Regions from separate parts of the Clostridium sp. 001 genome, predicted to be linked through region 2. Evidence: a T-box and tRNA genes for the amino acid it is inferred to sense, from the RefSeq annotation. Region 2 holds a T-box; the other holds one or more tRNA genes.
The links. The T-box of region 2 lies ahead of pheS (phenylalanine--tRNA ligase subunit alpha). A T-box ahead of a tRNA ligase gene usually reads a tRNA of that ligase, here a tRNA-Phe.
Positions count from the first base shown of each region.

Region 1: it has a tRNA-Phe gene. The T-box ahead of pheS (phenylalanine--tRNA ligase subunit alpha) is inferred to sense a tRNA for this amino acid. The anticodon was not compared.

Region 1 covers NZ_CP020473.1:3,069,547-3,072,970, forward strand. The annotation lists gene B5S50_RS14265 (methionine ABC transporter permease) at 1-406, shown strand, start outside; gene B5S50_RS14270 (MetQ/NlpA family ABC transporter substrate-binding protein) at 429-1,268, shown strand; rRNA gene rrf (5S ribosomal RNA) at 1,492-1,608, shown strand; tRNA gene B5S50_RS14280 (tRNA-Phe) at 1,618-1,693, shown strand; gene B5S50_RS14285 (DMT family transporter) at 1,794-2,708, shown strand; gene folP (dihydropteroate synthase) at 2,839-3,424, shown strand, end outside.
Region 2 covers NZ_CP020473.1:1,473,174-1,476,597, forward strand. The annotation lists gene pheT (phenylalanine--tRNA ligase subunit beta) at 1-510, opposite strand, end outside; gene pheS (phenylalanine--tRNA ligase subunit alpha) at 1,053-2,066, opposite strand; T-box leader at 2,127-2,352, opposite strand; gene B5S50_RS06625 (RNA methyltransferase) at 2,459-3,241, opposite strand; gene rplT (50S ribosomal protein L20) at 3,320-3,424, opposite strand, start outside.

The DNA of each region.
Region 1 (3,424 bases), 1.6 Mb from region 2:
AGGTTCATCTATAGGTACGAGTGCTGCATTAGTTCCTCTTACTATTTTTATTACTCCTTATATTGCAAGACTTGTGGAAAATTCTATTTTGGAAGTAGATAGTGGAACTATAGAAGCTGCGGAGGCAATGGGTGCTACGTCTTTTCAGATAATATGGCATTTCCTTCTTCCTGAAGCAATGGGATCACTTGTGCTTTCACTTACTACTGCTACGATAGGTCTTATAGGAGCTACTGCAATGGCAGGAACTGTAGGTGGTGGAGGAATAGGAGATGTAGCTATATCCTATGGATATGAGAGATTTGATACAGAAGTAATGGTTATTACGGTAATTTTACTTGTAATATTTGTACAATTTATACAGACAATAGGTAATATAATAGCTAGAAAAGTAAGAAGAAATTAAAAATTTTGAGGGGGAAAACATAATGATAAGAAAATTTTTAAAAACTACTATAACATCACTGCTTATAATTACGTCGGCAATAGGATTGTCAGCATGTGGATCAAAAAACAGCAGTGATTCAAGCGAAAAGAAAGAGATAAAGCTGGGAGTTTCTCCTGGACCTTACAACGATCTTTTTAACGCAGGCGTAAAACCTATTCTTGAAAAAGAAGGTTATAAGGTTAATTTGGTAAATTTCTCGGAACTTCTTTCATCTGAGGTTGCCCTGACAGAAGGAAGTGTTGATTTTAACGTTGCACAACATAATGCTTATGTTAAAGCGTATAATAAGGAGAAAAAGGCAAATCTTGTTTCTATAATAAAAATACCAACAGTGAGGGCAGGAATTTTTTCGAACAAGCATAAATCAATGAGTGAAGTTAAGCAGGGGGATAAAGTATTTATTCCTAAAGACCCATCAAATGCAGCTAGAGCTTATGCATTACTTGAAAAAGCAGGATGGATTAAGATAAAATCAGGTGTAGTAAAGACACTTGCAACTCAAAAAGATATAGTTGAGAATAAAAATAACATAAAAATAATTGAAATGGATTCTTCACAAATACCACGTTCTATGAATGAAGCAGATTATGCCGTACTTCCAGGGGCTATTGAATATATGGCAAAAATAGATGCATCGAAAGCACTTATTTCAGAAACACTTTCAGATGATCTTTATATAACTGTTGCAGTGGATGGAAAAAATAAAAATGCTAAATGGGCACAGGATATAATAAAAGCTTATAAATCACAAGATTTTAAGAATTACATAAAGACACATAATTCTAAAGGATATTGGGTTCTTCCTGATGATCTTAAGTAAGTTAATATTTAATATGTAGGTTATCAAAGAACAAATAGCAAATAAAAAATAACAGATGATGAGGAATTTCTTATTTAAACTTTGATATTTGTTCTTTGAACTTTTTAAAAGTTTGCTATTAAGTATTGACAGCTAGCTAAAAATACAGTATAATACTAAATTGTAGCGAAGAAAAAAACAATATATAAGGAAATTAGTAGAAATAGCAATTTTTGATAATAAATCTGGTGGTAATGACGTGAAGGTAACACCCCTTTCCATACCGAACAGGAAGGTTAAGCTTCACAGTGCCAATGGTACTGCAGGGGAGGCCCTGTGGGAGAATAGGTCGCTGCCAGGTAATTTTTTTGGCCAGATAGCTCAGTCGGTAGAGCAGAGGACTGAAAATCCTCGTGTCCCTGGTTCGATTCCTGGTCTGGCCACCAAAAGTTTATATTAAAAAAGCTTCAAGTTATATGTGAGGCTTTTTTTTCGTATAAAAGAAAACTTATTGATGTGACGATTTTTTTTAAGGGGATGTGAAATATGAATAAAGGTGTTTTAAAATCTAGCATGTTGCTTTTAATAACCTCTGCTATATGGGGATTTGCATTTGTAGCACAAAGAGTGGGTATGAATTATGTAGGTGCGTTTACTTTTAATGGAGTAAGATTTGGACTAGGTGCTTTTTCTTTACTTCCACTTATAATATTTTATAAAGAAAAGGATAAAAATAAAGAAAAAAATAAAAGTTTTAAAAGCGTATTTTTATCTGGACTTTTTACAGGATTAATAGTGTTTTTAGCTTCTTCTTTCCAACAAGTAGGCCTTATAGGAACTACAGCAGGAAAAGCTGCTTTTATAACTGGATTGTACATTGTATTTGTTCCAATTATGGGTATGTTCTTAAAACGACATATAGGGCTGAATTCATGGATTGGAGCTTTAATTGCTGTGGTAGGATTATACTTTTTATGCGTTACAAGTAGTTTTTTTATATCACACAGTGATTTACTTGAACTTGGAAGTGCCTTTTTCTTTGCGGTTCAAATAATTTTAATAGATATTTTTTCTAAAAAGTTTGATACACTCAAACTGGCATTTTTTCAATTTATAACTTGTTCGGTTTTAAGTTTAATAACAGCTATTTTATTTGAAAGTATAACAATAAGTGGAGTTTTACAGGCTGCAATACCTATTCTATATGGTGGTATATTTTCAGTGGGAATTGCATATACATTGCAAATTGTCGCACAAAAAAATGCTGAACCAACACATGCAGCTATTATAATGAGTATGGAATCAGTTTTTGCAGCTATTGGAGGTTTTTTAGTTTTGAATGAATATTTAAGTTTAAGGGCAATGTTTGGATGTGGCCTTATGCTTGCAGGTATGATTATATGTCAGGTGAAACCTAGGGAAATTTGCCATGTAAAAGTTGAAGCTTGTAAAAAGAGGTAATACATAAGGAAAGTGTCATATTTAAAGTCAATTAAATAGTCATCTATTATGTATGTTTTTAGTAAAATATGTTATAATGTTGGAGACGATTTCAATAAAAGTTTTGAATTTAATGATAAGAGGGGATATCATGGATAAAGTAATTACAATAGGCAAAAAAGATTTTCAAATAGGAAAAAGGACTTACATTATGGGTATACTTAATGTTACACCAGATTCTTTCTCTGATGGCGGAAAATTTAACAATATAGAGCTGGCTATAAAACATGCTAAACAGATGGAGGAAGAAGGGGCAGATATAATAGATGTAGGTGGAGAATCTACAAGACCAAGCTATGATCCTGTATCTGAGCAGGAAGAACTAGAAAGAGTTATTCCAATAATAGGCAAATTAAGTAGGTGTGTAGACATTCCTATTTCTATAGATACATATAAGGGAAAAGTTGCAGAAGAATCTATAAAAGCAGGAGCATCCTTAATAAATGATGTTTGGGGATTTAAAAGAGACCCTTATATGGCAGAAGTAGCTGCACATTATAGAGTTCCTTGCTGTTTGATGCATAACAGAGATAATAGAAATTATAAAAATTTGATGAATGACGTACTAACTGATTTACAGGAAAGCATAGATATAGCGTTAAAAGCTGGAGTTGATGCCAAAAATATAATAACAGATCCAGGTATAGGTTTTGCTAAAGATTATGAACAAAATTTAG
Region 2 (3,424 bases):
ATCAGGTCTATTTGAAGTTATCTCAAAATCAAGTATAGTACTTGTCATATCAAGTACTTCCTTTATGTCCTTTCCAATTGGTGTATCTTCTTTTAAAATCATAAGTCCATATACAGGCTTATCTCCTGCTATGCCAAGCTCTTCCTCAGAGCAAAACATTCCATTTGACATAAGACCTCTTAGTTTTCCTTTTTTTATTTTTACTCCACCATGAAGTGTAGAGTCATGAAGTGCTACAGGAACTATATCTTGTTCTTTCATATTAGTGGCAGCTGTTATAATTTGAATAGGCTCTTCTTTTCCTACATCCACCTGACATACAACGAGTTTATCTGCCTGAGGATGACTTTCTATCTTAAGTATCTTACCTGTAACTACATTTTGAATTTCATCTCCAGTTACAATTGCCTCTTCAAGTTTTGAACCACTTAAAGTCAATCTATCTCCTAATTCCTTTCCTGGAATATCTATTTTAACATAATCCTTTAACCATTTTACTGGAACTTTCATACAAAAATCTCCTTTCAAATTTTTAATCTTGATAGACTTTCTAGTTAAAAATAAAATTATTCTCCGAGATATTTTTACAACCTTCAGCTCATTAAATATTTTGATAAGTCTAAGTAAAAAATTCTAAAAAAGCTAAGAACTTTTGAAAACTCGTGCCTCAGACAATTCAAAAGTTCTAAGTTTTTGCGAATTTTTTTCTAAGACTTATATACAAAATATTTAAAAGAGCTTCTTTATTGTAAAAATATATCTGCGCATGAATTTTATTTTTAAGATAGAAATTTAACATAAGATTCTAAATGAAATTGAATCTATATCCGCCAATATGATAACAAAATTGAAATCACGGTTAAAAACTTTTTTGATAAGTCTTAGTGAGATATTTTAGAAAATCTTAGAAGCTTAGATATGTTTGAGGTACGAGTTTAGATAAGCTTCTTAGATTTTCAAAATATCGAACTTTAGACTTATTAAAAGTTTTTATGGTGATGAAATTTGTTATTATATTCGGTGGATATGTCAATTTCAATTTAGAAACTCTATTAAAATTGATTTAAAAATCTCATATCACTTTCATACATGTTTCTTATATCATCTATTCCGTATTTTAACATGACCATCCTATCTACACCCATTCCAAAAGCAAATCCACTGTAAACTTCAGGATCTATTCCACAATTTCTAAGTACCTGTGGATGAACCATTCCACATCCTAAAAGTTCTATCCATCCTTCACCTTTACATACCCTGCATCCTTTTCCATTACATACAAAACAAGTAGCGTCCATTTCTGCAGAAGGTTCTGTAAATGGGAAATGATGAGGTCTGAATTTTGTATGCACGTCATTTCCAAACAACTTTTTGGCAAATAACTCAAGAGTACCTTTTAAATTTGCAAAAGTTATACCTTTATCAACTACTAAACCTTCCATTTGATAAAATATAGGTGAATGAGTTGCATCCACTGAATCTGAACGATAAACTTTACCTGGAGATATCATTTTTATTGGAGGTTTTTGTTTTTCCATAGTTCTTACCTGTATTGGAGAAGTTTGAGTTCTAAGAACTACATTGTCATTTATATAAAAGGTATCCTGTTCACCCCTTGCTGGATGATTTTTAGGTATATTAAGTGCTTCAAAGTTATAATAATCCTTCTCTACTTCAGGACCTTCTTCTATAGTAAATCCCATAGAAATAAATATCTGTTTCATCTCTTCTAGTGTTTGTTCTAGCGGATGACGCTTTCCTACAGTTTGCTTTATACCAGGCATAGTAATATCAATGGTTTCATTCTGCAGTTTTGCTTGTGTAGCACTTGATTTTATCTTTTTTGATGCCTCTTCTATAGCATCTTCCAGTGCACTCCTCACTTCATTGGCAAGCTTACCAATTGCAGGTCTTTCTTCTTTGGAAAGATCCTTCATGCCCCTGAGTATTTTTGTAAGTTCTCCCTTTTTGCCTAAATATTTAACTCTTATATCCTCTATATCTAACTTTCTATTTTTTAATTCGCTAAAGGCATTTTCCTTTATCTGTTTTAATTCTTCTTTCATTTTAAACTCTCCTTTCACTACAATCTTTTTAATTTAAAACAAAATAAAAAGCCCATCCCTCTAAGGGACGAACTTTGATCCGCGTTACCACCCAAATTGATACTATTAGAAAATAATATCCTCTTTGTATATTTTAACGATAATTAACCGCTGACTACTAATTATAATTTCACAGCCAGTACTCCAGGAGGAACTTCAATATATAATGTTTTAAAAAAAGCTTTCAGCCATGACTTTTTTTCTCTGATAAAAATCATATATCTACTTTCTCTTTCACAGTAAATATTCTTATTCAACTTTTATTATTTATCCAATGACTACCTGTTCTAAATGGTGTCAAGAATTCTGTTTATATCTTTAAATTTTACATATATATTTACACATTGTCAACATTAAATTAAATTTTGTCTTACTGCTTCGAACATCATTATAGACGCCGCCGTGGATACATTTAATGATTCAGCACCACCTGGCATTGGTATCTTTACCTTTATATCAGAAACATTCTGTATGGTTTTACTAAGACCGTTGCCTTCATTTCCCACTGCAATTATAACTTTTCCCTTTAAATTTGCACTATAAAAGCTAATATCCGTATCTAGAGAGCTTCCTATCAACTTAAATCCACTTTTCCTGAGAAGCTCTACTTTTTTCAAGTCTCCATCATATATTACAGGTACATGAAATATAGATCCCATTGTTGATCTCAACGTCTTCTCATTATATATATCTACCGTTCCCTTTGTAATTATAACCCCTAAAGCTCCAGAAGCATGTGCACTTCTTATTATAGTACCCATATTGCCTGGATCTTGAATCTTATCTGCCAATACATAAAATCCATTTTCCTTTTTAACTTTCAATTCTCTATTTTCCACTACCGCAGCTATTCCTTGGGGATTTTCAGTATTTACCATAGCTCTAAATACACTATTTTCCATAAGATACACAGGAAAATTGCACTCAAAATTCTCTTTTAACAAAAATTTTCTCCACTTATCTGTAAAATCATTGCTTAGAAAAATTGAAGATATTTTGAAATCAGAATAAAGCGCCTCTCTTACAAACCTAAAGCCTTCTATTAAAAACTTGCCCTCCTGAACCCTGTATTTCTTTTCCTTTAACTTTTTTACTTCTTTTATATGTGCATTATCTTTACTTTTAATTATATCCATAATAGTCCACCTTATTATGATAATTTGCCTATAAAAAAGTACAGCAAAATTATGCTGTACTCCTTATGTAATATAATATTATGCATTTAATTGTTTTTTAGCTACTTCAACTAATTCAGTAAATCCTTTAGGATCATTTATAGCTATTTCTGAAAGCATCTTTCTATTCATATTAATGCCTGC